2 regions of the Streptomyces purpurogeneiscleroticus genome follow, and region 2 is predicted to be linked to the other one. Evidence: predicted binding sites of a transcription regulator. Region 2 holds the regulator's gene; the other holds the start of a gene.
What was found. Region 2 encodes HrcA, which represses chaperone genes, less so after heat shock. Its sites were predicted from a motif close to TTNGCACTCNGNNNNNCNGAGTGCNAA; they were not measured.
Positions count from the first base shown of each region.

Region 1 (14,505 bases), on a different contig from region 2:
CGCGGGTCAGCCGGTCCGGCCAGGAGAGCTCCTCCACCAGGCCGGACAGCAGCCCGGCCACCGCCGAGTCGCCCGCTCCCGTGGGGTTGCCCGCAATCCGCTGCGGCGGCGCGGCCTGCCAGGAGCCGTCCGCGGTCACCGCGAGCATGCCGTCCGCGCCGAGCGAGGCCGCGACCGTGTGCGCGCCCCGGCGGCGCGCGTCCCGCGCCGCCCGCAGCGGCTCGTTGTGCCCGGTCAGCGACGCCAGCTCGGCGGCGTTGGGCTTGGCGAGGTCGGGCCGTGCCGCGAGGCCGCGGCGCAGCGGCTCGCCGCTGGTGTCGAGGAGGACGGGGACGCCGGCCGCGCGGGCCGTACGGGTGAGGCGCGCGTACACGTCCACGGGCACGCCGGACGGCAGGCTGCCGCACAGGGCCACCGCCTGGGCGCCGTCGAGGAGTTCGCGGTACCGGGTGAGGAAGGCTTCCCACTCGGCGGGGGAGACGGTCGGGCCCGGCTCGTTGAGCTGGGTCGTGTCGCCGTCGGCGGTGTCCACGACGGCGATGGTGCGCCGGGTGGCGCCGGCGATCGGTACCAGCGCGTCGGTGACGCCGGTCTCCTGGGCGAGCATGGCGCGCAGCGCGTCGCCGGTGCCGCCGCCGGCGAATCCGGTGGCGACGGTGTCATGGCCCAGGGCGGCGAGCACCCGGGCAACGTTCAGGCCCTTGCCGCCGGGGCGTTCGGACACCTCGGTCACCCGGTTGGTGCCGCGCGGGCGGAGCCGCGGTACCCGGTAGGTGATGTCGAGTGCGGCGTTCAGCGTGACCGTGAGGATCATGGTTCCCCCTCCCGCGCAGTGGTCGGACGGCCGTGGTCTACGGCCGGGTACGGACGAGTGCGCGAGCGATCATGCCATCGGCGACGGCAGTTGGCACAGAGCGCAGGTGCCGCCCGGGCCGCGGATGCGGACCAATCGGCCCAGCCCGGGCGGGCGCCGCCCGGACCGTCCGCTCCTGCTTCCTTACCCCGCCTGCGGTGGCCGTACCACCCACTCGCCCCTGCGCATGACGCCCACCAGGTCGTACGACGCGTTCAGTACGACGAGGTCGGCGTCCTTGCCGGGCTCGATGGAGCCGGTGCGGTCGTCGATGCCCAGCAGCCGGGCCGGGTTGCCGGACAGGGCCTGTACTGCTGCCTCGATGCCGATGCCGTCGATCGTGACGGCCCGCTTGAAGGCGAGGTCCAGGGTGAGCGTGGAGCCCGCGATCGAGCCGGCCGTGGGGCCGCCGTGGATGCGCGCAACGCCGTCCTTGACCTCGACCTCCATCGGGCCGAGCGGGTACATGCCGTCGCTCATGCCGGCCGCGCCCATCGCGTCGGTGATGAACGCGACCCGCTCCGCGCCCGCGTGACGGAACGCCAGCTGCAGCACGGACGGGTGCAGATGGGTGCCGTCGTTGATCAGCTCGACGGTGATCCGCTCGTCCTCCAGGAGCGCGGCGATCGGGCCGGGGGTGCGGTGGTTCAGGCCCGGCATGGCGTTGAAGAGGTGCGTGGCGACGGTGGCGCCCGCGTCGATGGCCTGGCGCGTCGCGTCGTACGAGGAGTCGGTGTGGCCGATGGCCGCGATGACGCCGGACTCGGCCAGCAGGCGTACGGAGTCCAGGCCGCCGGGCAGTTCGGGGGCGAGGGTCATCATCTTCGCCGTGCCGCGGGCCGCGTCGACCAGCTTGCGGACGTCCGCCGGGTCCGGGTCGCGCAGCAGTTCGGGCTGGTGGGCGCCGCAGCGGTGGGCCGAGATGAACGGGCCCTCGAAGTGGATGCCGGCCAGCTCGCCCTGCTCGACCAGTTCGGAGAGGACGGCGGCCTGCCGGGCCAGGTCGGCCAGGTCGCCGGTGACGGTGGAGGCGGCCATGGAGGTGGTGCCGTGGCGGCGGTGGGTGCCGGCGACCTTGAGGCACTCCTCGGGGTCGGCGGAGGAGAACGAGCCGCCGCCCCCGCCGTGCACGTGCATGTCCACGAAGCCGGGGACGATCAGGTGGCCGGACAGGTCGACGGTGGTGCCGCCGGCCGCGGGGCCCACGGCGAGCCGGTGCCCGTCGACCGTGAGGGTGAGGCCGTCGACGACGCCCGCGGGCAGCGCCACCCGGGCGCCGCTGAGGATGGTTCGGTCCGCCATCAGGCAGTTACCTCCGTGGAGAGAAGATCCCGGGCCAGCAGTCCTGCGCCCAGGCAGCCGGCGGCGTCCCCGAGCGCCGCGGGAACGATCGAGGGGAGCGGCTGGAAGGTAACCCGCCGCCGGACCGCCTCCCGCAGAGGCACGAACAGCGTGTCGCCCGCCTCGGCGAGCCCGCCGCCGATGATCAGGGTCCGCGGATCGAGCAGCGTGAGGCAGGTGACCAGGCCGTCCGCGAGCGCGTCGACGGCCTCCTGCCAGACGGCCACGGCGCGCGGGTCGCCGGACTCGACCGCTTTGGCGGCGTCCGCCGCCGTGGCGTCCGGGTCACCGCAGGCGGCGGCCCAGGCCCGGCCGACGGCGGCGGCGGAGGCCAGCGTCTCCAGGCAGCCGCGCTGGCCGCAGCCGCACGGCGCGCCCTGGGGGCGTACGACGATGTGCCCGATCTCGCCCGCGCTGCCGTGCGCCCCGGCTTCGATCCGGCCGCCGATGCCGATGGCGGCCGCGATGCCGGTGCCCAGCGGCAGGAAGACGAACCGGTCGGCGCCCTTGCCCGCGCCGATCCGGCCCTCGGCGAGCCCGCCGGTGCGCACGTCGTGGCCGAGCGCCACGGGGACGCCGCCGAGCCGCTCCGAGAGGAGGGCGCGCAGCGGGACGTCCCGCCAGCCGAGGTTGGCGGCGTACACGGCGGTGCCGCCGGCCTCGTCGATGATGCCGGGGACGGCGACGCCGGCTGCCGCCGCGGGAGCGCCGTACCGCTGCGCACCCAGGTCGCGCAGCTCGGCGGCGAAGTCGAGGATCGTCCCGACCACCGCCTCGGGGCCGCGCTCGCGTCCGGTGGGGCGGCGCGCCTCGTGCAGCAGGACGGGCGGCCGGGCGGGCGTCCCTGCGGAGGACGGCGCCTCCGTACCGACGAGCGCGGCCTTGATCCCGGTGCCGCCCACATCGAGCGCGATGACATGTCTCACGCGGCACAGTCTCCCGCGAGAAGCGCCGAGAGGTCTAGTCCACTACGGGCTCGGTGTCGGTGTGCCGGGGCGGAGGGCCGGTTCATGCGCCGTACACAGGGAGTTGGGCGGCAGGTCGCGCACCCGGAGCCGGCGGGCGCCGGGCGCGGCGTGGGCGCGGGGTGGCCGGGAGGCCGTCCGGAGGAGGCCCGCGTTCCGGTTCGCTGATGCGAAACGGAGACCTCATTTGGTGTAGACCTTGTGAGGGTGTGCGGGGCAGACTCGCAGCTCATGCGCCCGACGGGGGGTGATCCCCGCCGCCGCGGCGCGTCCCGGAACGTACGGCACATCTGGACTCAAAGGGCGGAACAGGGCAGCAATGGCAGGACAGCGACGCTACAAGAGCCTGGCGGCGGCGGGTATCGCGACAGCCATGACGCTGACACTGGCCTCCTGCTCCGGCGGCCCCGTGGGCGCCGACGACGTCACCCTGAAGCTGGTCGCCGCCGACTACGGCGACGGCGCCGCCAACTCCAGCAAGCACTACTGGCACGACGTGGTCGAGGCGTTCGAGGCCAAGCACCCGCACATCAAGGTCGACGTCGACGTCTACAGCTGGAAGGACGTCGACAAGGAGGTCGAGAAGCGGGTCGAGGCCGGCAACGCCCCCGACATGGCCCAGATCGGCGCCTACGCCGACTACGCCGCCGAGGGCAAGCTCTACAGCGCCGACGACCTGCTCTCCATCAGCACCCAGGCGGACTTCACGCCCGGCCTCGCGGAGGCGGGGGAGTACCACCGCGTCCAGTACGGCATGCCCTTCGGGGCCAGCACGCGCCGCCTCTTCTACAACAAGAAGCTCTTCGAGCAGGCCGGCATCGCGAGCCCGCCCAAGACCTGGTCCGACATCAAGCAGGACGCGCAGCTCCTGAAGGCCGCGGGCGTCAAGACCCCCTTCGCGCTGCCGCTCGGCCCCGAGGAGACCCAGGCCGAGACCATGATCTGGATGCTGAGCGGGGACGGCGGCTACACCGACTCCATCGGCAAGTACACGATCGACTCGCGGCAGAACATCCGCACGTTCAAGTGGGTCAAGGACAACCTTGTCACCCCGGGCCTGACCGGCACCGACCCCGCGAAGCTCAACCGGCAGGACGGCTTCAACGCCTTCGCGAGCGGCCAGGTCGGCATGCTCAACGGCCACCCCACGCTGATGCAGCAGGCCAAGTCCAAGGGCGTCGACTACGGCACCGTTGCCCTCCCCGGCATCACCGGCCCGGCCAAGTCCACCATGGGCGTCGCCGACTGGATGATGGGCTTCAAGCAGAACGGGCACCGCGCCGAGATCGGCAAGTTCCTCGATTTCGTCTACAACGAGGACAACGTCATGCGGTTCTCCGGCGATTACGGCCTGCTGCCGGTCACCGTCTCCGCCTCCCAGAACATGCTCGCCGACGACAAGTACAAGAAGCTGCACGGCTTCCTGAAGCAGCTGCCGGAAGCGGAGTTCTACCCCGCCGACAAGACCTCCTGGCCGCTGGTCAGCAAGACCATCAAGGCCAAGATGGGCGACGCGGTCGGCAAGAACGGCGACCCCGCATCGGTGCTCACCGACATCCAGAACACCGCGGACGAGGCGGACAGCGCGACGCGGTGACGCCCGGCGGGTGCGGGGCGCCCGGCCGGGTGATCAGTAGGGATGTCGTACCGCGGGGCTATCGTGGTCGTGTGGTCCCCGAATCGCCGTCCGAGCGGCTGTCAGCGCGTGACGAGGCCGTGCTCGCCGTGGAGCGCCGCTCCTGGTCCGGGCCCGGCGCCAAGGAGCGCGCCATACGGGAGCGGCTCGGCATCTCGCCGACCCGCTACTACCAGTTGCTCAACGCCCTCCTGGACGACCCGCGGGCCCTGGCCCACGACCCGGTGACGGTGAATCGCCTGCGCCGGGTGCGGGAGCAGCGGCGGGCCCGTCGCTGACGGCCGTCTTGGAGATCGTCGTACGACCTCCGTACGCCCCGCCCCACCGATAGGCTCGGCCCCATGGGCAGCCCCGAGAACCTCCTCGCGCAGCCGATGACCGAAGCGGGCCGTGCGGGCCTGGCCGGCTTTCTCGCCCGGCCGGCCGACACCGTCGTCGCGCTCGACTTCGACGGCACCCTCGCCGGCATCGTCCCCGACCCCGAGCAGGCCCGCGCGCACCCCGGCGTGGTCCAAGCGCTCACACGCCTCGCCCCGCTGCTGCGCGCCGTCGTAGTGATCACCGGCCGTCCGGCGGAGACGGCCGTCCGGCTCGGCGGCTTCGCCGACGCGGACGGCCTGGACCACCTCGTCGTCCTCGGCCACTACGGCGCGGAGCGCTGGGAGGCCGCCACCGGCCGGATCGAGGCGCCCGCGCCGCCGCCGGGCGTCGCCGCGGCGACCGCCGAGCTGCCGGGCCTGCTGGCGGACTCAGGCGCCTGGCAGGACGGGCCGGCCGACGCCGAGATCGAGGCCACGATCGAGGCCGCGATCGAGACCAAGGGTGGCCGGGCCGTCGCCGTGCACACCCGCCGCACCGCCGACCCGCAGGGCACCTTCGAGGCGCTGCGCGCGCCGCTGGCCGCGCTCGCCGAGCGGCACGGCCTGATCGTCGAGCCGGGCCGTTTCGTCCTGGAGCTGCGCCCGCCCGGCGTCGACAAGGGCGTCGCGCTCACCTCGTACGTACGCGAGGTGGAGGCCGGTGCGGTTCTCTACGCGGGCGACGACCTCGGGGACCTGGCCGCCTACGCCGCCGTCGACGCGCTCCGCGCCGAGGGCCTGCCCGGAGTACTGGTGTGCAGCTCGGCGACGGCGGGCGAGGGCGCCGAGGAACTGGCGGACCGCGCGGACCTGGTGGTACCGGGCCCACAGGGCGTCGTCGAACTGCTGACGAGGCTGGCAGAAGCGATCGCGACGCACGCCTGAGGGCGCGCCCCGCAGGGGCGCAGCCCCAGGGGCGCGGGGAACTGCGCGACCAGCCACAACGGCGGGACAGCCGGAAAGCCCACCGCCCGGGGCACCCCGGAACCCGGCCGGCTCAGCCCCGCAGCGCCCGAAGCTGCTCCAGGAACCACTGCGCCGGCGGCAGCGCCGTCGCCGCCGCCGCCAACCGCTTGGCGCGCTCGGCCCGCTCATCGAGCGGCATGGTCAGCGCCGCGTGCAGCGCCTCGGCCGTGCCCCCGATGTCGTACGGATTGACCACCAGCGCGTCCTCCGCCAGCTCCGCGCAGGCCCCGGCCTCCCGGGAGAGCACCAGCGCGCAGCCCGCCTCGGACACCACCGGCACCTCCTTCGCGACCAGATTCATGCCGTCGCGGATCGGGTTGACCAGCGCGACGTCGGCGAGCCGGTAGGCGGCCAGGGAGCGCGCGAAGTCGTCCTTGACGTGCAGCACGACCGGCAGCCAGCCGTCCGTGCCGAACTCGTCGTTGATCTCTTCCGCCAGCCGCCCGACCTCCTCGGTGTACTGCCGGTACACCGCCAGGTCCTGCCGCGAGGGGTAGGCGAACGCTATGTGCACCACCCGGCCGCGCCACTCGGGCCGGTCGGTCAGCAGCCGCCGGTACGCCTGGAGGCCGCGCACGATGTTCTTCGACAGCTCCGTACGGTCCACCCGGACGATCGTCTTCCGCGGCGCGCCGTCCTCTCCGGTGCCGATCTGCCCGCGCAGGTCCGCCAGCCGCTCGTCGACGTCCGGCTGCCGGGAGCGCTCGCGCAGGAAGTCCGCGTCGGCGCCCAGGCCGTGCACCCCGAGCCGGGTGGTCCGGCCCTCGTACGTGACGCGCAGCCCCGCGTCCCCGTCTCTGGCGACCTCGGCGCCCAGCACCACGGCGCAGCACTCCGCGAACGCCGCGGCCCAGCGGTGGGTCAGGAATGCTGCCCGGTCGCCGCCCAGGATGCCGCGCAGCACCTCGGCCGCCACGTCGTCCGGCAGCAGCCGGAAGTAGTCCGGCGGCGCCCAGGGGGTGTGCGAGAAGTGGCCGATGCGCAGGTCGGGGCGGCGCTCGCGGAGCAGCCCCGGGACCAGCGTGAGGTGGTAGTCCTGCACGAGGACGGCCGCGCCGGGCGCCGCGGCCTCGGCGAGCGCGTCGGCGAAGGCGGCGTTGTACGCCTCGTACGACGCCCACTGGCTGCGGAAATCCGCGTCGAACGCGGGCTCCAGCGGCGTCTGGTAGAGCAGGTGGTGGACGAACCACAGCACGGAGTTGGCGACGCCGTTGTACGCGTCGGCGAAGACCTCGGGCGCGATGTCCAGCATCCGGACGGACTGTCCGCCGGTGTCGCCGGGGTCCAGCAGCCCGTCGCCGGCGGCGGCCCGCCGGGCCGCCTCGCGGTCGCCGTCGCCGAGCGCGGCGCACACCCACACCGCCCCGGCGTCCGGGCCGATGGCCGACAGGCCGGAGACCAGACCGCCACCGCCGCGCCGGGAGGTCAGCGTGCCGTCCTCGCCCAAGGCGTAGGAGACCGGACCGCGGTTGGACGCGACGAGAACCTGGGCACCTGAGCTGGAGGAGACCATGCCGATGACCTAACCCGCGACAGATCCGCTCAAACGTGCGGCCGCCCCGTCCTCATGCCGCGCGCCGCTCCGCGTACTCCGGTATGCCGCGCATCGGCGGCCGCTCCTCGGTGTCCACGTCGGTCGTCCGCGGGACGAACCCGCCCTCCTCGCCGCGGTCGAACTGGGTGAGCCGGGGCCGTACGAGGTGCCCGCGTGCCAGCCGGAGCTGGGCGGTGCGGTAGATCGCCGCGGCCATCCGGCCGAGCGCCTGCCCGTCCTGGTGCCGGTGCTTGCGCACGCCCACGTCCACCTGCGCCAGCGCGTCCAGGCCGACCGTGTGCAGCGCGTCGACCAGCAGGCCCAGCTCGACGCCGTACCCGACGGGGAAGGGCAGCCGCTCCAGCAGCGACCGGCGGGCCGCGTATTCGCCGCCCAGCGGCTGGACGAAGCCGGCCAGCTGCGGCCAGTGCAGATTGAGCAGCGGGCGGGCCACCAGCTCGGTGACCCGTCCCCCCTGGCCCGCCTTCGGGCCGCCGGCGCCCTCGCCGAGCGGCCGGTCGTACATCGCCTTCACGAACTGCACCTCGGGGTCGGTGAGCAGCGGCCCGACGATCCCGGAGACGAAGGCGGCGGAGAACTCGCGCAGGTCGGCGTCGACGAAGCAGACGATGTCGCCGCCGGTGGCCAGCAGCGAGCGCCACAGCACCTCGCCCTTGCCGGGCACCGTCGCCAGCCGCGGCAGGATCGCGTCGCGGTGCACGACCCGGGCGCCCGCGGCGGCCGCGACCTCGGCGGTGCGGTCGGTGGAGCCGGAGTCCACCACGACCAGCTCGTCGACCAGGGGCGCCGCCGCGGACATCAGATCGCGACGGATGATCTCCACGATCGTGCCGACCGTGGCCTCCTCGTCGAGCGCGGGCAGCACTACGCTGACCGTCTGCCCGGTGCGGCTCTTCGCGGCCAGCAGCTGGTCGAGCGGTCGGTCGGCGGCAGACCAGGAGCGGCCGGCCAGCCAGCGCTCCACCTCTTCCAGCACGTATCCGTCTCCCTAAAGTGATCCATCTCGCGCATCGGACGACTATCTCAACCGTGCACGCCTTCGGTTACAGTCTTGAACAACGCGGATGACCACCGCATGCCGGGGTCACCGCTGAACAAACGCCTGTGTTTCGAACGCAGGCCATACCGCTCATCCAGAGGGGCAGAGGGATACGGCCCGTTGAAGCCCCGGCAACCCTCCAGCCGGTCTTGCCGCCAGGACACTGAAGTCCGCCGCGCGAGGCTCCCGGCTAGGGAAGGTGCCAAATCCGTCTCGCGGCGAGATGCGCCGCGAGGAAGATGAGGAGAAAGGGCCTCGCCTCCATGGCTGTGCAAGCTGCAGAAACCACCTCCACCGTCTCCCTCGGTCCCGCCGCCGCGCTGTCCTGCCGCGAGTGCGGTACGCGCTTCCCGCTCGGCCCGATCTTCGCGTGCCAGGAATGTTTCGGGCCGCTCGAAGTGGCATACGACCTGCCGAGCGGCGACCCCGAGGGCTTGAAGAAGCAGATCGAGGCCGGTCCGAACAACATCTGGCGCTACGCGCCGCTGCTGCCCGTCCCCGCCGACGTGGCCGACAAGCCCAACCTCAACCCGGGCTTCACCAAGCTGGTCCAGGCCGACCGCCTCGCCGCCGAGCTGGGCGTCACCGGCGGCCTGTACGTGAAGGACGACTCCGGCAACCCGACGCACTCCTTCAAGGACCGCGTCGTGGCGATCGCCGTCGAGGCCGCCCGCGCCTTCGGCTTCACCACCCTGTCCTGCTCCTCCACCGGCAACCTGGCCGGTGCGGTCGGCGCCGCGGCGCGCCGGGCGGGCTTCCGCTCCTGCGTGTTCATCCCGCACGACCTGGAGGCCGGCAAGGTCGTCATGGCCGCGGTGTACGGCGGCGACCTGGTCGGCATCGAGGGCAACTACGACGACGTCAACCGCTTCTGCTCCGAGCTCATCGGCGACCCGCTGGGCGAGGGCTGGGGCTTCGTGAACGTCAACCTCCGCCCGTACTACGGCGAGGGCTCCAAGACGCTCGCGTACGAGATCTGTGAGCAGCTCGGCTGGGAGCTCCCGGACCAGCTGGTCATCCCGATCGCCTCGGGCTCGCAGCTCACGAAGATCGACAAGGGGCTCAAGGAGCTCATCGCGCTCGGCCTCGTCGAGGACAAGCCGTACAAGATCTTCGGCGCCCAGGCCGAGGGCTGCTCGCCGGTGTCCACCGCCTTCAAGGCCGGCCACGACGTCGTACGCCCGCAGAAGCCGAACACCATCGCCAAGTCGCTGGCCATCGGCAACCCGGCCGACGGCCCGTACGTGCTGGACATCGCCCGGCGCACCGGCGGCGCGGTCGAGGACGTCAACGACGAGCAGGTCGTGGACGCGATCAAGCTGCTGGCCCGTACGGAGGGCATCTTCGCGGAGACCGCGGGCGGCGTGACCGTCGGCGTCACCAAGAAGCTCATCGAGAACGGGCAGATCGACCCGGCGAAGTCCCTCGTCGTCCTCAACACCGGTGACGGCCTGAAGACGCTGGACGCCGTGGCGCCGACCACCGGCCCGACCGCGACCATCCGCCCGAGCCTGGACGCGTTCCGCGAGGCCGGTCTCGACAAGTAGGGGGTTCCGGCGGGCCCGTTCGGCGGGCCCGCGCCGCCTCCCAGCTCCGCCGCGCCGCGGAGCCCATGTACTCGTTTTCCCGGAACCTGGAAGGTAGAAGAACCCCATGAGCGTCAGCGTCCGCATCCCCACCATCCTCCGCACCTACACCGGCGGCCAGGCCGAGGTCGCCGCCGAGGGCGCGACCCTCTCCGAGGTCATCGCGGACCTGGAGAAGAACCACAACGGCATCTCGGCCCGCGTCCTGGACGACCAGGGCAAGCTGCGCCGCTTCGTGAACGTCTACGTCAACGACGACGACGTGCGCTTCGAGCAGGGCCTGGAGACCCCGACGCCGGACGGCGCGGGCGTCTCGATCATCCCCGCGGTGGCCGGCGGCTGCTGAAGTCCGTCGCCGCCTGCGCACGCCTTTAGTGCGCCCTGTGTGCGCCCCCTGTGCATCGTCTCGTGGGTGCCCGCATATGCCTCCCGGAATCGCCCCGTCCGCAGCAAAAGCGGACGGGGCGATTCCATGTCGTTAAAGGCGATACAGTTGAGGTGAATCCTCTTCGCGCGCGTGCCCCACGCATATGAGAACGCGACAAGATGTGCCCAAAGTGTGTGCGCATTTTGTCGCGTTGATGAGCTATGCCCGGCCCGGCTTGCCCTGAATTATTTAGACTTCGCCGCAAATCGGCGAATGGTCGTGGGCAGAATTCTCGTCCGATTGACCTGTTGCGCTGGGCATTGGTGCAGATACATTCAGCGGCGGTCGACGCGTTCCGGCGCACACCCTCCTTGGGGGTGAGGTCTGACCCGGGTCCGCGGAGTGCGGTCCTGCGCAAGGGCCAGCAATAGGGGAGTTAGGAATGGCTCAGGGCACCGTCAAGTGGTTCAACGCGGAGAAGGGGTACGGCTTCATCGCGGTCGACGGTGGTGCGGATGTTTTCGTCCACTACAGCGCGATCCAGATGGACGGCTACCGCACCCTTGAGGAAGGTCAGCGGGTCGAGTTCGAGATCTCGCAGGGCCAGAAGGGGCCGCAGGCGGACATGGTTCGCGTGGCCGGCTGAGCGCCGACCGACTGCAGCGTACGGAGGCCCGTGCCCCCTTGAGGGGGCGCGGGCCTTCTGTTGTGCACGGGGGCGCGCCGGCTCGTGTGTACGGGTGCGCGCCCGCCCGTGTGCACGGGTGTGCGCTGGCCCGGGCCCTTGCGGTGCTGCCGCACGATCCCGCAGCCTGGGCTGAGGCGCTTGCACTCGAGGGGGTCGAGTGCTAATCATTGCGTTAGCACTCTGAAGGTGAGAGTGACAGAACTTCGGATCGGGCCGGTGAGGCCCGCGGCCCGGTGGGGCAGGGAACCACTGGGCTGCAGGCCGTCCGTCGCGGGCACCAGCGCGGTCCACTGCGTTTCCACCCCTGTCCGGGAGGACCACTTCACATGGCCAAGATCATCGCGTTCGACGAGGAGGCACGGCGCGGTCTCGAGCGCGGGATGAACCAGCTCGCCGACGCCGTCAAGGTCACCCTTGGCCCCAAGGGCCGCAACGTCGTCCTTGAGAAGAAGTGGGGCGCCCCCACGATCACCAACGATGGTGTCTCCATCGCCAAGGAGATCGAGCTCGAGGACCCGTACGAGAAGATCGGCGCCGAGCTGGTCAAGGAGGTCGCGAAGAAGACGGACGACGTCGCCGGTGACGGCACGACGACCGCGACCGTCCTGGCCCAGGCCCTGGTCCGCGAGGGCCTGCGCAACGTCGCGGCCGGCGCCAACCCGATGGCCCTGAAGCGCGGCATCGAGCGCGCCGTCGAGGCCGTCTCCGCCGCCCTGCTGGAGCAGGCGAAGGACGTGGAGACCAAGGAGCAGATCGCCTCCACCGCCTCCATCTCCGCCGCCGACACCCAGATCGGTGAGCTCATCGCCGAGGCCATGGACAAGGTCGGCAAGGAAGGCGTCATCACCGTCGAGGAGTCCCAGACCTTCGGTCTGGAGCTCGAGCTCACCGAGGGTATGCGCTTCGACAAGGGCTACATCTCGGCGTACTTCGCCACCGACATGGAGCGTATGGAGGCGTCGCTCGACGACCCGTACATCCTGATCGTCAACTCCAAGATCTCCAACGTGAAGGACCTCCTTCCGCTGCTGGAGAAGGTCATGCAGTCGGGCAAGCCGCTGCTGATCATCGCGGAGGACGTCGAGGGCGAGGCCCTGTCGACCCTGGTCGTCAACAAGATCCGTGGCACCTTCAAGTCCGTCGCCGTGAAGGCCCCGGGCTTCGGTGACCGCCGCAAGGCCATGCTCGGCGACATCGCCATCCTCACCGGTGGCACCGTCATCTCCGAGGAGGTCGGCCTCAAGCTCGAGAACGCCGGTCTGGACCTCCTGGGCCGCGCCCGCAAGGTCGTCATCACCAAGGACGAGACCACCATCGTCGACGGTGCCGGTGACAGCGAGCAGGTTCAGGGCCGCGTCAACCAGATCCGCGCCGAGATCGAGAACAGCGACTCGGACTACGACCGCGAGAAGCTGCAGGAGCGCCTGGCGAAGCTCGCCGGCGGTGTTGCGGTCATCAAGGCCGGTGCCGCGACCGAGGTCGAGCTCAAGGAGCGCAAGCACCGCATCGAGGACGCCGTTCGCAACGCGAAGGCGGCCGTCGAGGAGGGCATCGTCGCCGGCGGTGGCGTCGCCCTGCTGCAGGCTTCCTCGGTCTTCGAGAAGCTCGAGCTCGAGGGCGACGAGGCCACCGGTGCCGCCGCTGTGAAGCTGGCCCTGGAGGCCCCGCTGAAGCAGATCTCCGTCAACGGCGGCCTCGAGGGCGGCGTCGTGGTGGAGAAGGTGCGCAACCTGGCCGTCGGCCACGGCCTGAACGCCGCGACCGGCGAGTACGTCGACATGATCGCCGAGGGCATCATCGACCCCGCCAAGGTCACCCGCTCCGCGCTGCAGAACGCCGCCTCCATCGCGGCGCTCTTCCTCACCACCGAGGCCGTCATCGCCGACAAGCCGGAGAAGGCCGCCGCGGGCGGCGCCCCGGGCGGCATGCCGGGCGGTGACATGGACTTCTGATCCCCCCTCCCGGGAACGGATCAGCTGTTCATCGCTGTACGAACCGAGGGCGGCACCCCATCACGGGGTGCCGCCCTCGGGCGTTTCCACGGCTGTCGTCGCTGTCGTGGCTGCCGGGTCAGACGGACGCGGGCTCCTTCGCCGTGGAGGGGCCGCCGCCGGCGGCGGCCGAGCCGGTCCCCGTGCCGCCGGCCACCGGGGAGCGCGCAGCGTTGGCGTCGGCGTTCAGATCGGTCAGCATTTGTTTGCTGAAGCCGAAGAAGTAGGTGGCCAGGAAGCCGACGAGGTAGCCGGCCAGGAGGCCGATGGCGTAGATGAGGGCGGTGGCGGCCAGGTCGTGGTTGCCCTTGAGGAGGGGGAAGAGGGCCCAGCCGGAGGGGCCGATGGCGGTGGAGCCGACGGCCGTGCCGAGCTGGTTGAAGAGGCCGACGAATGCGCCGCCGAACGCGCCGCCGACGCAGGCGGTGATGAAGGGGCGGCCGAGGGGGAGCGAGACGCCGTAGATCAGGGGCTCGCCGACGCCGAGGAAGCCGGCGGGGAGGGCCGACTTGATGGTCGTACGGATCGAGCCGTTGCGGGGGAGGCGGAGGTAGACGGCGATGGCCGCGCCCACCTGGCCCGCGCCCGCCATGGCGAGGATCGGCAGCAGGACCGTGTAGTTCTGCTGCTCGATGAGGGTGGTGTGGATGGGGATGAGGGCCTGGTGGAGGCCGAGCATCACCAGCGGGAGGAACAGGCCGCCGAGGACGAAGCCGGCGAGCGCGCCGCCGTGGGCGAGGAGCCAGTTGGCGGCCGTACCGATCGCGGCGGACACCTCGCCCGCCGCGTACATCAGGCCGAAGATCGTCACCAGGCCGGTGAGCAGGACCGTGAGGGTGGGGGTGACGAGGACGTCGAGGGATTCGGGCACCCATCTGCGGCACCACTTCTCGATGTGGACGGCCAGTACCGCGGCGCCCAGTGCGCCCAGTACGCCGCCCTGGCCCGGGGAGAGCTGCTGGCCGAACGCGGTGATGTCCGCGACGCCGGGGAAGACGATGATCGCGGCGACCGCGCCGCCGAGGATCGGGGTGCCGCCGAACTCCTTCGCCGTGTTGTAGCCGACGAACACCGCGATCAGGGCCATGAAGCCGGAGGCGATGGCGGTGAGCGCGGGGACGAGGGAGGGCAGCCAGCCGAGGTTGGTGAGCAGGCCGTT
Region 1 is NZ_NHSG01000174.1:6,616-21,120, forward strand. It holds gene pfkB (1-phosphofructokinase) at 1-814, opposite strand, end outside; gene nagA (N-acetylglucosamine-6-phosphate deacetylase) at 998-2,155, opposite strand; gene CCS38_RS10615 (ROK family protein) at 2,155-3,120, opposite strand; gene CCS38_RS10620 (extracellular solute-binding protein) at 3,479-4,756, shown strand; gene CCS38_RS10625 (DUF3263 domain-containing protein) at 4,828-5,073, shown strand; gene CCS38_RS10630 (trehalose-phosphatase) at 5,137-6,039, shown strand; gene CCS38_RS10635 (alpha,alpha-trehalose-phosphate synthase (UDP-forming)) at 6,152-7,633, opposite strand; gene CCS38_RS10640 (glucosyl-3-phosphoglycerate synthase) at 7,686-8,651, opposite strand; SAM riboswitch class I at 8,802-8,960, shown strand; gene thrC (threonine synthase) at 8,978-10,261, shown strand; gene CCS38_RS10650 (MoaD/ThiS family protein) at 10,368-10,646, shown strand; gene CCS38_RS10655 (cold-shock protein) at 11,110-11,313, shown strand; gene groL (chaperonin GroEL) at 11,682-13,307, shown strand; partial or broken gene CCS38_RS10665 (PTS transporter subunit EIIC) at 13,426-14,505, opposite strand, start outside.
Region 1: the regulator HrcA is predicted to act here: its motif matches at 11,493-11,519, upstream of groL (chaperonin GroEL).

Region 2 (14,505 bases):
GGGACTCGAGGCGCCGCCCGCCATGGGGGCCTGCACGATCGGGTGGCGGCACAGATCGGTCAGCGCGGTGGGCATGCCCACATCGTGTCACGCGTCACGGCCGCCCCTTGAATCGGGGCGACCGTGCCACTTACACACATATTCCGGAGCGGTTCACCATCCGTAAGGACGGCCCCGCCCTCCTGCCTCATCGTCCGTTGAAGGCATCTTTGAGGCGCGAGAACAGTCCCTGCTGGCCCGGCTGGAACTGGCCCGTCGGGCGCTCCTCGCCGCGGAGCTTGGCGAGCCGGCGCAGCAGCTCCTCCTGCTCCGGGTCGAGCTTGCTCGGAGTCTGGACCTCGACATGGACGACCAGGTCGCCGCGGCCGCCGCCGCGCAGGTGCGTGATGCCGCAGCCGTGCAGCGGGATGGACTGGCCGGACTGGGTGCCGGGCCGGATGTCGACGTCCCGTACCCCGTCCAGCGTCTCCAGCGGGCACTTCGTGCCCAGCGCCGCCGCGGTCATCGGGATCGTGACCGTGCAGTGCAGGTCGTCGCCGCGCCGCTGGAAGACCGGGTGCGCGACCTCGTGGATCTCGACGTACAGGTCGCCGGCCGGGCCGCCGCCGGGGCCGACCTCGCCCTCGCCCGCGAGCTGGATGCGGGTGCCGTTGTCGACACCGGCCGGGATCTTGACCGTGAGCGTGCGGCGGGACCGGATGCGGCCGTCGCCCGCGCACTCGGGGCACGGGGTCGGCACGACCGTGCCGAAGCCCTGGCACTGCGGGCACGGCCGCGAGGTCATGACCTGGCCCAGGAAGGACCGGGTGACCTGCGAGACCTCACCGCGGCCGCGGCACATGTCACAGGTCTGCGCGGAGGTGCCGGGCGCGGCGCCCTCGCCCGTACAGGTCGTACACACGATGGCGGTGTCGACCTGGATGTCCTTGGTCGTGCCGAACGCGGCCTCGTGCAGCTCCACGTCCAGCCGGATCATGGCGTCCTGGCCGCGGCGGGTGCGCGAGCGCGGTCCGCGCTGCGACGCCGTGCCGAAGAACGCGTCCATGATGTCGGAGAAGTTGCCGAAGCCCGCGCCGAAGCCGGCCCCGCCGGCACCGCCGCCCTGGGACATCGGGTCGCCGCCGAGGTCGTAGACCTGCTTCTTCTGCGGGTCCGACAGCACCTCGTAAGCGGCGTTGATCTCCTTGAACCGCTCCTGGGTCTTGGGATCCGGGTTCACGTCCGGGTGCAGCTCGCGCGCCAGCCGCCGGAAAGCCTTCTTGATCTGGTCCTGCGAGGCGTCGCGGCTGACACCGAGGACCGCGTAATAGTCCGTGGCCACTTACGACTCCGCCAGGATCTGTCCGACGTAACGTGCCACTGCGCGTACCGCTCCCATCGTTCCGGGGTAGTCCATGCGGGTCGGTCCGACCACGCCGAGTTTGGCGACTGCCTCGTCGCCCGAACCGTAGCCGACTGCGACGACCGATGTGGAAGTGAGGCCCTCATGAGCGTTCTCGTGCCCGATGCGCACGGTCATGCTCGAATCCTTGGCCTCTCCCAGCAGCTTGAGGAGCACGACCTGCTCCTCGAGTGCCTCCAGCACCGGCCGGATCGTCAGCGGGAAATCATGTCCGAAGCGCGTGAGATTGGCGGTACCGCCGATCATCAGCCGCTCTTCGGTCTCCTCCACCAGAGTCTCCAGCAACACCGACAGCACTGTCGAGACCGTGCCGCGGTCCTCCGCTTCGAAGGACTCGGGGAGGTCCTGCACCAGTTGCGGCACATCGGTGAACCGGCGCCCCACGACCCTGCTGTTGAGCCGGGCCCGCAGGTCCGCCAGGGACGTTTCGCCGAACGGCGCCGGGCAGTCGATCATGCGCTGCTCGACCCGTCCGGTGTCCGTGATCAGGACGAGCATCAGCCGGGCCGGGGCCAGCGACAGCAGCTCGACGTGCCGGACGGTGGACCGGGTCAGCGAGGGGTACTGGACCACCGCGACCTGCCGGGTCAGCTGCGCGAGCAGCCGTACCGTACGGGCCACGACGTCGTCGAGGTCCACCGCGCTGTCGAGGAAGCTGTGGATCGCCCGGCGCTCGGGGCCGGAGAGCGGCTTGACGGCCGCCAGCTTGTCGACGAAGAGGCGGTAGCCCTTGTCGGTGGGGATGCGTCCGGCGCTCGTATGAGGCTGGGCGATGAAGCCCTCCTCCTCCAGCACCGCCATGTCGTTGCGGACCGTGGCCGGCGAGACGCCGAGCCGATGGCGCTCCGTGAGCGCCTTGGAGCCGACCGGCTCCTCGGTGCCCACGTAGTCCTGGACGATGGCACGCAGCACTTCGAGTCTGCGTTCGCTGAGCATCGCGCACACCTCCAGTCCCGCGCTCTCCCCTGGGCCGCTGCGGCCGCCTGTCCGGCCGGGGCCCGACCGGCTGTCCCTGGCACTCGACCGGTCCGAGTGCCAAACCCTGACCAGTGTACGGCCGGGTAGCACGGCCAGGGCAAGGCCGGGCACCGCGGCGCGCGGCCCGGCGGGCCACCGTATCGCGCCGCGGCTGCTCCATGTCCCCGGGATACGCCCAGGTCAGCCGGTCGGCCGCGCGCATTTTCGGGTGATACGGGCTAGCGTCGCGGTATGCGCACGAGTTGGGAAGAGGCAGGGTGGGAGCGGCTCGCCGACGGGGTCGCCCGGCGCCGGCTGCCGCACTGGGACGCCACGGTCGGCGTCGTGGCCGGGACCGCCGGCGTCCTCCTGGTCGACACCGGGTCCGGGCTGGCCGAGGGCGCCGAGCTGCGCCGCCAGGTGCGCGGCGTACTGGGCCGTGAGGTGTCCCACATCGCCCTCACCCACCCGCACTTCGATCATGTACTGGGCACGGCGGCGTTCGCGGGTGTGACGGTCTTCGGGGCGACCGGCATGGCCGAGCTGCTGCGCCGCGAGCCGGAGGCGCTGCTCTCCGACGCGGTACGGCACGGGGCCGACCCGGACGCGGCGGCCGACGCGGTGGACACCCTGGTGGTCCCGCAGCACGCGGTCTGCGGGGAACGCACCCTGGACCTGGGCGACCGCCACGTCCTGCTGGCGAACGTCGGTCCGGGGCACAGCGCGCACGACCTGGCGGTGTGCGTGCAGGGTGGTGCGGGCGGGCCCGAGGTGGTGTTCTGCGGCGATCTGGTCGAGGAGTCGGGCGAGCCGCAGGCCGGCCCCGACGCGCTCCCCGCCTGCTGGCCGGCCGCGCTGGACCGGCTCCTCTCCCTCGGCGGCGAGGACGCCCGCTACGTCCCCGGCCACGGCGCCGTCGTGGATGCCCGCTTCGTCCGCACCCAGCGCGACGAGCTGGCCCGCCGCTTCGGCGTGTCGCCCGAATAGCCCCCACGGGCGCCCCGCTCCCCGCATATCGTCTGTCGAATGCGCAGCAGACAGTACGGGCCCGACCTCACCCCTCCTTGGAAGAAGCAGCGCCCCGCGCCCGAGGTCCCCGCCGAGCCGGACCTCGTTGTCGAGGAGGTCACCACGGGTTACTGCGGTGCCGTGATCCGCTGCGAGAAGACCGCCGAGGGCCCGACCGTCACCCTGGAGGACCGCTTCGGCAAGCAGCGTGTCTTCCCGATGACGCCCCGCGGCTTCCTGCTCGAAGGCAAGGTCGTCACCCTCGTACGCCCCTCCGCCGCGTCCGCCCACCCCCAGGGCCCGCGCCGTACCGCCTCCGGCTCCCTCGCCGTCCCCGGCGCCCGCGCCCGCGTCGCCCGCGCCGGGCGCATCTACGTGGAGGGCCGCCACGACGCCGAGCTGGTCGAACGCGTCTGGGGCGACGACCTGCGCATCGAAGGCGTCGTCGTCGAGTACCTCGAAGGCATCGACGACCTCCCCGCGATCGTCCGCTCCTTCTCCCCCGGCCCCGACGCCCGCCTCGGCGTCCTCGTCGACCACCTGGTGCCCGGCTCCAAGGAGTCCCGCATCGCGGCCTCGGTCACGGACGCGAACGTCCTGATCGTCGGCCACCCCTACATCGACATCTGGGAGGCCGTGAAGCCGTCGTCGGTGGGCATCCCCGCGTGGCCGTCCGTCCCCCACGGCCAGGACTGGAAGACCGGCATCTGCCGGGCCCTGCGCTGGCCGGAGAACACGGGCGCCGCGTGGCAGCGCATCCTCGGCTCGGTCCACTCGTACAAGGACCTGGAGCCGGCGCTGCTGGGGCGGGTGGAGGAACTGATCGATTTCGTTACGGCACCGCCCGCCTAATCGACCAGGTCGCGCACCACGGCGTCGGCGAGCAAGCGGCCGCGCAGCGTCAGGACCGCCCGCCCGGACTCGTACGGTCCGGGGTCCAGCAGGCCGTCCGCGAGTGCCTTCTCGGCCGCCGCCAGCCCGGCCGGGCGCAGCAGGTCCAGCGGGCAGCCCGCCGCCAGTCGCAGCTCCAGGAGGATGCGTTCGACGCGGCGGTCCTCCTCGGAGAGGAGTTCGCGGCCCGCGCCCGGGGAGCGGCCGTCGGTCAGGGCCTGTGCGTACGCGCCCGGGTGCTTCGCGTTCCACCAGCGGACGCCGCCGATGTGGCTGTGGGCGCCGGGGCCCGCGCCCCACCAGTCGGCGCCGGTCCAGTACAGCTCGTTGTGGCGGCAGCGGGCCGCCTCCGTGGTGGCCCAGTTGGAGACCTCGTACCAGGTGAAGCCCGCGGCGGTGAGGGTGTCCTCGGCGATGAGGTAGCGGTCGGCGTGCTCGTCGTCGTCGGTCATCGGGACCTCGCCGCGGCGGATGCGGCGGGCGAGCTGGGTGCCCTCCTCGACGATCAGCGCGTACGCGGAGACGTGGTCGGGGCCCGCGCCGACCGCCGCGTCCAGGGAGGCGCGCCAGTCGTCGTCGGTCTCGCCGGGCGTGCCGTAGATCAGGTCGAGGTTGACGTGGTCGAAGCCGGCGGCGCGGGCCTCGGCGACGCATGCCTCGGGGCGCCCGGGGGTGTGCGTACGGTCGAGGATCTTCAGCACGTGCTGCCGGGCGCTCTGCATGCCGAAGGAGACGCGGTTGAAGCCGCCGGAGCGCAGCTCGGAGAGGTAGCGCGGGTCGACGGACTCCGGGTTCGCCTCCGTGGTGATCTCCGCGTCCGGTGTGAAGCCGAATTCGTCGCGGATGGCCGCGAGCATGCGGGAGAGGTCGGCGGCGGGCAGCAGCGTGGGCGTGCCGCCGCCCACGAAGACCGTCTCGACGCGGCGCGGGTCGTCGCCCATGACCTTGCGGGCGAGCCGGATCTCCTCGACGAGGGTGTCGGCGTAGTTCTCGCGGGAGGCGAGCACCCCGCCGGAGCCGCGCAGCTCGGTGGCGGTGTAGGTGTTGAAGTCGCAGTACCCGCAGCGCGTCGCGCAGTACGGCACGTGCAGGTAGAACCCGAGGGGCCGCTCGCCCGCTCCGTCCAGGGCGGAGGCGGGCAGCGCCCCGTCCTCGGGCATGGGCTCACCGTCGGGGAGTGCAGAAGGCATACCGCCATTGTCCGGCACGCGGGGAGTGATCCCTTCCGCCGCCCGGCTACGGGCCCAGTACCGCCTGCAGCACCAGCAGCGCCAGGTCGTCGTCCGGCGGCGTCGCCCCGAAGGCGTGCACGCGGCCCCTCAGGTGCTCGGCGACGCCCTCGGCGCCCAGCCCCGCGCACTCGGCGAAGGCGTGCGCGAGGCCGTCCTCGTCGTCGAAGAGCCGGTCGCCCGAGCGGCGCTCGGTCACGCCGTCGGTCACGCACAGCAGCGTCTCGCCGGGCGCGAGGTCGAAGGACTCGCTCTCGTACTCGGTCTCCTCCATGACGCCGAGCAGCATCTGGGGCGCGGCGACCGCCCGCACCGTGCCGTCCGTGCCGAGCACCAGCGGCAGCGGGTGCCCGGCGCTGGCCAGCGTGCAGCGGGCGCCGCCGGAGCCGTCCGCGTACGGGACGATCTCCCCGTACAGGAGGGAGAGGAAGCGGGCCTGCTCGCTCTCCTCCCGGTAGCCGGGCTGCAACTCCGCCTCGGAGCCGGCCTCGACCACCGCAGCGGCCACCGCGGCGACGGAGTCGGCGGCCTCCCGCGCGACCGTGCGGTTCAGCCGGTCCAGTACGTCGCGGACGCCGTACCCCTCGCGGGCCAGCAGCCGCAGCACCGGGCGGGCCAGGCCGGTGACGGCCGCCGCCTCCGGGCCGCTGCCGCAGACGTCGCCGAGCATGAAGCACCAGCGGCCCTCGCCCGCCTGGAAGAGGTCCCAGAAGTCGCCGCCCGCCCAGGCGCCCTCGCGCGGCTCGTACACCACGGCGGAGGCCACGCCCGGCACGTCGGGGCGGCGGCCGGGCAGCAGCCGGCGCTGCAGCACCCGGCTGATGCGTTCCTGACGGCTGTAGGCGTCCGCGGTGGCGATGGCCCGGGCCACCCTCCCCGCCAGGTCCTCGATGAGCGAGACGACCTCGTCGGGGAAGCGGAGCAGTCCGGCCCGGCCTATCAGGATCGTGCCGTGCCGGCGCACGCCGGAGATCAGCGGGCAGGCCAGCGCCGCGCCGCCGGGGCCGAACCCACTGGGCTCGCCGGGCCACGGCCAGGGGCCCGCGCCGGTGGGGTGGCCGTCGCCGCCGCGTCCGGTCAGTACCGGCGGGTCCTTCTCCAGCAGCTCGCGCAGCCCGTCGATGCGGGACTCCGTGGCGTGCCAGACGCGGGCCAGCCGGGGCGCGCCGAACTCCCCGCCGTCGTCCAGCCACACCGCGCACCAGTCGGCCATCCGCGGCACGATCAGCTGCGCGACCAGCGCGGCCACCTGGTCCGCGTCCAGCTGCCCGCTGAGCAGGTCGGACGCCTCGGCGAGGAAGGACAGCGCGCCGTGGTGGAGCCGCTCCACCTCGCAGCGGCGCAGCGCGGCCCGCTGCGGCCCCGGCGGCATCAGCTCGGTGGCCGGCGGCCCGCCCGGCGTGCTGCGGTCCGCGTGGAAGATCTCCACCGGCGGTCCGTACACCGCCTCCGGCGCGTCCGCGGTCACCCGGAACCACACGGTCTTCACGGTGCGCCGGTACGTGATGCCCCAGGAGTCGGCGAGCGCGCCGACCAGTTGCAGGCCACGGCCCGCGCCCTCGGCCGTCACGGCGTCGTGGCGGCCGCGCACCGGGCGGGTCGGGTGGTGGTCGGAGACCTCCACGGTCACGGCGGTCTGCGGGCCGTCCTCGTCCAGCCGGCACAGCAGCTCGACGGCGGTGCCGGCGTGCACGACGGCGTTGGTGACCAGCTCGCTGACGAGCAGTTCGGCCTCGTCGGTGACGCGCGCGGTGAGGTACTCGGTGCCGGGCAGCCCGCGGGTGATCCAGTCGGCGAGCGTCGTGCGGACGAACTGCCGGGCGGCGCCGGCGGCGATGGGGGCACCGGGCAGTCCGACGGCGCGGAAACCGTCGGTTCCGTATGCACCGTCGGCGGGTTGTGTTCCCTCGGCGGAGGGGCCGTCGGCGGGCGGACCGCTTTCCTGGGCGGGGACGGCGCCGGGCCGGGCCGTGGCCCGCCTGCGCACCACGTCGGTTTCCGACGGAGTTGTCGTCCTCATTGAGCACTCCCGAGCAGTTCCGCAATCGCGCCGAATGCGCCATCGCCAGAGTGACAGACTGAGCTCACCCATTCGCGCCGAGTTACTGAAGTGGGTCACTATGTCGGTGGATTCCGCAGCGCCCCGCGACACGCGGGAGACGGGGACCGACTGGGTGCGGGCGGCTGATCTCAAGCCGCTGCTCACCGCACTCGCGTCGATGTCCTCCGGTGACTTCCGCACAAGGCTCCCCGTGGCGTACGACGGCATCCTCGCCGATCTGCACGGGGCCTTCAACGACATCGTCCTGCGGGCGAAGCACCACGCCGACGAGCTGGTGCGGCTGCGCTCCGAGCTGATCCGGCAGGGCCGCCTGGACGAGCGGATGGCAGCCAGTCCCGGCTCGGGCACGTGGGCTTCCTCGGTGCTCGCGACCAACGACATCATCGAGGCGCTGGTGGTCCCGGCCGCCCAGGCGACGCAGGTGCTGAACGCGGTGGCGGGCGGCGACCTGACCCAGCGCGTGGAGCTGCACGACGGGCACCGCAGGCTGCGCGGCGACCGCTGCGGGCTGGGCCGCGCGGTGAACTCGATGGTCGACCAGCTGTCGCTGTTCACCGGCGAGGTCACACGGGTGGCCCGCGAGTCGGGCAACGAAGGGCGGCTCGGCGGCCGGGCCAAGGTCGCCGGTCTGTCCGGGAGTTGGCGGGATGTGACGGAGGCGGTCAATACGATGGCCGCCCGGCTGACCGCGCAGGTGCGGGACATCGCGGCGGTGACGACGGCGGTGGCGCGCGGCGATCTGACGCGTCAGGTGACGGTGGAGGCGACCGGCGAGCTGCTGGAGCTGAAGCTGACGGTCAACACGATGGTGGACCAGCTCTCGGCCTTCGCCGACGAGGTGACGCGGGTCGCCAGGGAGGTCGGTACGGAGGGCCGGCTCGGCGGCCGGGCCCAGGTGCCGGGCGTCTCCGGGGTCTGGAAGGACCTCACCGACAACGTCAACTTCATGGCCTCCAATCTCACCTCACAGGTACGCAACATCGCCCAGGTCACCACCGCGGTGGCCAACGGTGACCTCAGCCAGAAGATCACGGTCGACGCGCGCGGCGAGATCCTGGAGCTGAAGGAGACCGTGAACACGATGGTCGACCAGCTCTCCGCGTTCGCCGACGAGGTGACCCGGGTCGCGCGGGAAGTCGGTACGGACGGGCGGCTGGGCGGCCGCGCGCAGGTGCGCGGGGTGTCGGGGATGTGGAAGGACCTCACCGACAGCGTCAACTTCATGGCGGACAACCTCACCACGCAGGTGCGCAACATCGCCCTCGTGGCGACCGCGGTGAAGGAGGGCGACCTCGGCAGGAAGATCACGGTCGAGGCCAAGGGCGAGGTCCTGGAGCTGAAGACGACGATCAACACGATGGTCGACCAGCTCTCCGCCTTCGCCGACGAGGTCACCCGGGTCGCCAGGGAAGTCGGTACGGAAGGCAACCTCGGCGGCCAGGCCCAGGTCCGCGGCGTCTCCGGGGTCTGGAAGGACCTCACCGACAACGTCAACTTCATGGCCTCCAACCTCACCTCACAGGTGCGCAACATCGCCCAGGTCACCACCGCGGTCGCCGACGGCGACCTGTCCAAGAAGATCTCGGTGGACGCGCGCGGCGAGATCCTGGAGGTCAAGGAGACCGTCAACGGCATGGTCGACCAGCTGCGGGCGTTCGCCGACGAGGTGACCCGGGTGGCCCGTGAGGTCGGTACGGAGGGCGACCTCGGCGGCCGGGCCCAGGTGCGCGGCGCGTCCGGGGTCTGGAAGGACCTCACCGACAACGTCAACTTCATGGCGTCGAACCTCACGACGCAGGTACGCAACATCGCCCTCGTCGCCACCGCCGTCGCCCAGGGCGACCTGTCGCAGAAGATCGACGTGGACGCGCGCGGCGAGATCCTGGAGCTGAAGACCACCCTGAACACCATGGTGGACACGCTGTCCTCGTTCGCCTCCGAGGTGACCCGGGTGGCCCGCGAGGTCGGCAGCGAGGGCCAGCTGGGCGGCCAGGCACGTGTCGAGGGCGTCTACGGCACCTGGAAGTCCCTGACGACCAGCGTGAACGAGCTCGCGTCGAACCTCACCACGCAGGTCCGGGCGATCGCCGAGGTGACCAGCGCGGTGGCCTCCGGCGACATGACGCGCAATGTCACGGTCGAGGCCCGCGGCGAGGTCGACGAGCTGAAGAACAACATCAACATGATGGTCTCCAACCTCCGCGAGACCACCCGCGCCAAGGACTGGCTGGACGCCAACCTCGCCCGGCTGGCGGGCCTGATGCAGGGCCACCGCGATCTGGTCGAGGTCGCCGACCTGATCCTGCGCGAGCTGACGCCGCTGGTGAACGCGCAGTACGGCGCGTTCTTCCTGGCCAGTGCCGAGACCGACGAGCTGCGCCTGGACTTCATCGCGGGATACGGCTCCGCGCACGACGCCAGCATCGACACTCCCGGCTCGCACGGCCACGGCCTGGTCCGCCAGTCGGCCATCGAGAAGAAGCGCATCCTCGTGGAGGAGGTGCCGTCCGACTACATCAAGGTCGACTCCGGGCTCGGCGAGGCGGCCCCGAACACCGTCGTGATCATCCCCGTGCTCTTCGAGGACCGGATCCTCGGCGTGATCGAGCTGGCGTCCTTCTCCCGCTTCTCCGACGTCCACCTCGCCTTCTTCGACCAGTTCGTGAACACCATCGGCGTCGCCATCAACACCATCGTCGCCAACTCCCGTACGGAGTCGCTGCTCAGCGAGTCCCAGCGGCTGGCCGGCCAGCTCCAGGAGCGCACGGGCGAGCTGCAGCGCCGCCAGGCCGAGCTGCAGCGCTCCAACGCCGCGCTGGAGGAGAAGGCCGCGCTGCTGGCCAGCTCCTCGCGGTACAAGACGGAGTTCCTGGCGAACATGTCGCACGAGCTGCGCAATCCCCTGAACTCCCTGCTGATCCTGGCCCAGATGCTCATCGACAACGAGCACGGCCACCTCAGCCGGCACGAGGTGGAGAGCGCGGCGATGATCCACCGCTCCGGCTCCGAGCTCCTCCAGCTGATCAACGACATCCTCGACCTGTCCAAGATCGAAGCCGGCCGGATGGATGTCTTTCCCTCCCGGGTACCGCTGATCAAGCTGCTGAACTACGTCCACGACACCTTCCGCCCGCTGACCCTGGACCGCGGCCTGGCCTTCGAGGTCTCGGTGACCGACACGGTGCCCAAGGACCTGTACAGCGACGAGAAGCGGATCAAGCAGGTGCTGCGGAACCTCCTCTCCAACGCCCTGAAATTCACCTCCAAGGGCAAGATCGACCTACGGGTGGACCGGGAGGACGAGGAGACCGTCACCTTCACCGTCACCGACACCGGCATCGGCATCGCGGCCGAGAAACTGCCGGTCATCTTCGAGGCATTCCAGCAGGCGGACGGCACAACCAACCGGAAGTACGGCGGTACGGGCCTCGGCCTGTCCATCAGCCGGGAGATCGCGGGGCTGCTCGGCGGTGCACTCACCGCACAGAGCGAGCCCGGCGCCGGCTCCACCTTCGCCTTCCGCATCCCCGTCAGCTGCCACAGTACGGCGGAGCCCGTCGAGCAGCCGCCCGACGGCGACGACGCGGAAACCGACGAGGACGCGGCCCCCGCCACCCCTTCGGAGGAGACCGCCCGGTCGACGGTCCCCGCGCCCGCCGCCTCTCCGGAGGAGGCCGCCTGGCCCGCCGTGTCCAATGTGGAGCAGTGGGCCAAGGGCGCCACCGGTGAACTGCTCTCGGGCGCCCAGGCGCTGGTCGTCGACGACGACATCCGCAACGCCTTCGCGCTGACGAACGTCCTCAGCCGGGTCGGTATGCGGGTCATCTACGCCGAGCACGGCCGGGAGGCCATCGAGATGCTCGGCAAGAACCCGGGCATCGACTTCGTCCTGATGGACATCATGATGCCGGAGATGGACGGGTACGAAACGATCCGCACCATCCGCCGCACCCCCCGGTACGCCGATCTGCCGGTCGTCATCCTGACGGCCAAGGCCATGCCGGGCGACCGCGAAAAATCCCTGGAGACCGGCGCCAACGAGTACCTTCCCAAACCACTGGACGTGGACCGGCTGCTGAACGTCGCGGTCGATCTGCTCTCCAAGTACCGCGCCCCCGCCTCTGCCCCTGACGGCGGCACCCCGACCAGCCATGGACACGCAGCAGACGCAGACCACGACGAGACCGGCCGGGCCGGCAATTCGTAGGGGCACTCCCGTTTCAGAGGCCACTCATGATCCACGTCACCAGCACCGACCGCGACGACCGGGCGGGCATCCTCCTCGTCGACGACATGGAGGAGAACCTCGCCGCGCTGGAAGCCGTCCTGCGCTCACTCGGTGAACCGCTCGTCCGCGCACGGTCGGGCGAGGAAGCGATGAAGGCGCTGCTCCGCCAGGAGTTCGCGGTGGTCCTGCTGGACATCCTGATGCCCGGCATGGACGGCTTCGAGACCGCGAGCAACATCAAACGGCTGGACCAGGCGAAACACATCCCGATCATCTTCCTGACCGGCACGGACGCCGACTCCGGCTATGCCTTCCGCGGCTACTCCACGGGCGCCGCGGACTATCTCACCAAGCCCTTCGACCCCTGGGTACTGCGCGCCAAGGTCAAGGTCTTCCTGGAACTGCACCAGAAGAACCGGCAGTTGCGCCGGCTGCGGCAGCAGGACCGGGACCGCCTCGACGAGCTGGCGGACCGCATCGCCCTCATGGAGCAGACACTGGCGGCCGGCGACCAGGTCGAGGCCGGCGAACTGCGCGCCAGGATGGCCGCGCTGGAGGAGACCGTACGGGCGCTCCGCCACGGCCGCTTCTGACAGCCCGCCGGGCCCCGGGTCCGTACGTCCTCCGTACGGACCCGGCGGCCGCGTCAGGACTCGCGGGCCCCCGCGTACATGTCGTCCAGCAGGTCCTTGAAGGTCCGCTCGACGACCGGGCGCTTGACCTTGAGGCTGGGCGTGACCTCACCGTGCTCGATGTCCAGGTCACGGGGCAGAATGCGGAACTTGCGGATCTGCTGCCAGCGCTGCAGCCCCTCGTTGACCCGCTCGACGTAGCCGTCGATCAGCGCGCGGACCTGCTCGGTGGCGACCACCGCGGCGTAGTCCTTGCCCGCCAGGCCGTGCTCCTTGGCCCAGGTCAGGATGGTCGGCTCGTCCAGCGCGATCAGCGCCGTGCAGAAGTTCCGGTTGGCGCCGTGCACGAGGACGTTGGAGACGAACGGGCAGACCGCCTTGAACTGGCCCTCGACCTCGGCGGGCGCGATGTACTTGCCGCCCGAGGTCTTGATCAGGTCCTTCTTGCGGTCGGTGATCCGCAGATAGCCGTCCGAGGACAGCTCGCCGATGTCGCCGGTGTGGAACCAGCCGTCGGACTCCAGCACCTCGGCCGTCTTCTCCGGCAGCCCGTGGTACCCCTGCATGATGCCGGGGCCGCGCAGCAGGATCTCGCCGTCCTCGGCGATCCGGACCTCGGTACCGGGCAGCGGCTTGCCGACCGTGCCGGTGCGGTACGCCTCCCCCGGGTTCACGAAGCTGGCCGCGCTGGACTCGGTCAGGCCGTAGCCCTCCAGGATGTGGATGCCGGCGCCGGCGAAGAAGTACCCGATGTCGGGGGCGAGCGCCGCCGAGCCGGAGACCGCGGCGCGCAGCCGCCCGCCGAACGCCTCGCGCAGCTTGGCGTACACCAGCGCGTCGGCGACCTTGTGCTTGGTGGCCAGCCCGAACGGCACCGAGGCCGTCCCGGTCCGCCGGAAGTTGTCCTGGGAGACCTTGGCGTACTCGCGCGCCACCCCGGCCGCCCACTGGAAGATCTTGTACTTCGCCGCGCCGCCCGCACGGGCCTTGGCGGCGACGCCGTTGTAGACCTTCTCGAAGATCCGCGGTACGGCGGCCATGTACGTCGGCCGCACGACCGGCAGATTCTCGATGATCTTGTCGACCCGGCCGTCCACGGCGATGACGTGGCCCTGGGCGATCTGGCCGGCGGTGAGCACCTTGCCGAAGACATGTGCCAGCGGCAGCCAGAGGTACTGCACGTCGTCCTCGTTCACCAGCCCGGTGGCCTGGATCGCGCGGGCCATGTACGCCCAGCAGTCGTGCGGCAGCCGTACGCCCTTGGGCCGGCCCGTGGTGCCGGAGGTGTAGATCAGCGTGGCCAGCTGGTCGGCGCGGAGGGCCGCGACCCGCTCCTTCACACAGCTGGGGTGCTTCTCCAGGTACGCGGCGCCGCGCTTCTCCAGCTCGGCGAGCGAGAGCACCCAGTCCTCGGGGTCGCCCTCGGCCGGTACGGCGTCCGCCTCCTCGATGACGATGACGTGCGCGAGGTCCGGCAGGTCGGCGCGGCACTCGCGCGCCTTGGCCAGCTGCGCGGCGTCCTCGGCGATCATGATGCGGCTGCCGGAGTCGGCGAGGATGTACGCCGTCTCGTCCGCGTTCGTGCTGGGGTACACCGTCGTGGTGGCCGCGCCCGAGCACAGCACGCCGAGGTCGGTGAGGATCCACTCCACCCGCGTACTGGAGGCAAGCGCCACCCGCTCCTCGGGGGCCACGCCCAGCTCGATCAGGCCCGCGGCGGTGGCGTACACCCGCTGTGCGGCCTCGGCCCAGGTCAGCGACTTCCAGTCGTCCGGACCCTGGCCCGAGGCAGGCGGTACGGGATACCGGTACGCCTCCCCCTCAGGGGTGGCCGCAACCCGCTCCAGGAAGAGCGTCGCCACGGAAGGTGGCCGGTTCTCGATCAACGACTGGCTGTCCGTCACGTGTTCCTCCGGGGCCCGCTTCATTGCTGGTGACTCGCGAGTAACCTTCGAGCAGGGATCAGACTAGAGCGCCCTGCGCTCCCATGTAAGGGCCTGCAGCACACTCATTCACCTTGTGACCGATCGGTGTACGCGCGGCTCCGCTGCGCGTCCGCGCATCGCCCTCAGAAGCCCGTCTTCCCCTGCGCGGGG
Region 2 is NZ_NHSG01000406.1:3,919-18,423, forward strand. It holds gene CCS38_RS29905 (nitronate monooxygenase) at 1-75, opposite strand, end outside; gene dnaJ (molecular chaperone DnaJ) at 188-1,321, opposite strand; gene hrcA (heat-inducible transcriptional repressor HrcA) at 1,322-2,338, opposite strand; gene CCS38_RS29920 (MBL fold metallo-hydrolase) at 2,612-3,346, shown strand; gene CCS38_RS29925 (DUF3097 domain-containing protein) at 3,386-4,219, shown strand; gene hemW (radical SAM family heme chaperone HemW) at 4,216-5,448, opposite strand; gene CCS38_RS29935 (SpoIIE family protein phosphatase) at 5,495-7,507, opposite strand; gene CCS38_RS29940 (HAMP domain-containing protein) at 7,608-11,756, shown strand; gene CCS38_RS29945 (response regulator) at 11,783-12,370, shown strand; gene CCS38_RS29950 (AMP-dependent synthetase/ligase) at 12,424-14,313, opposite strand.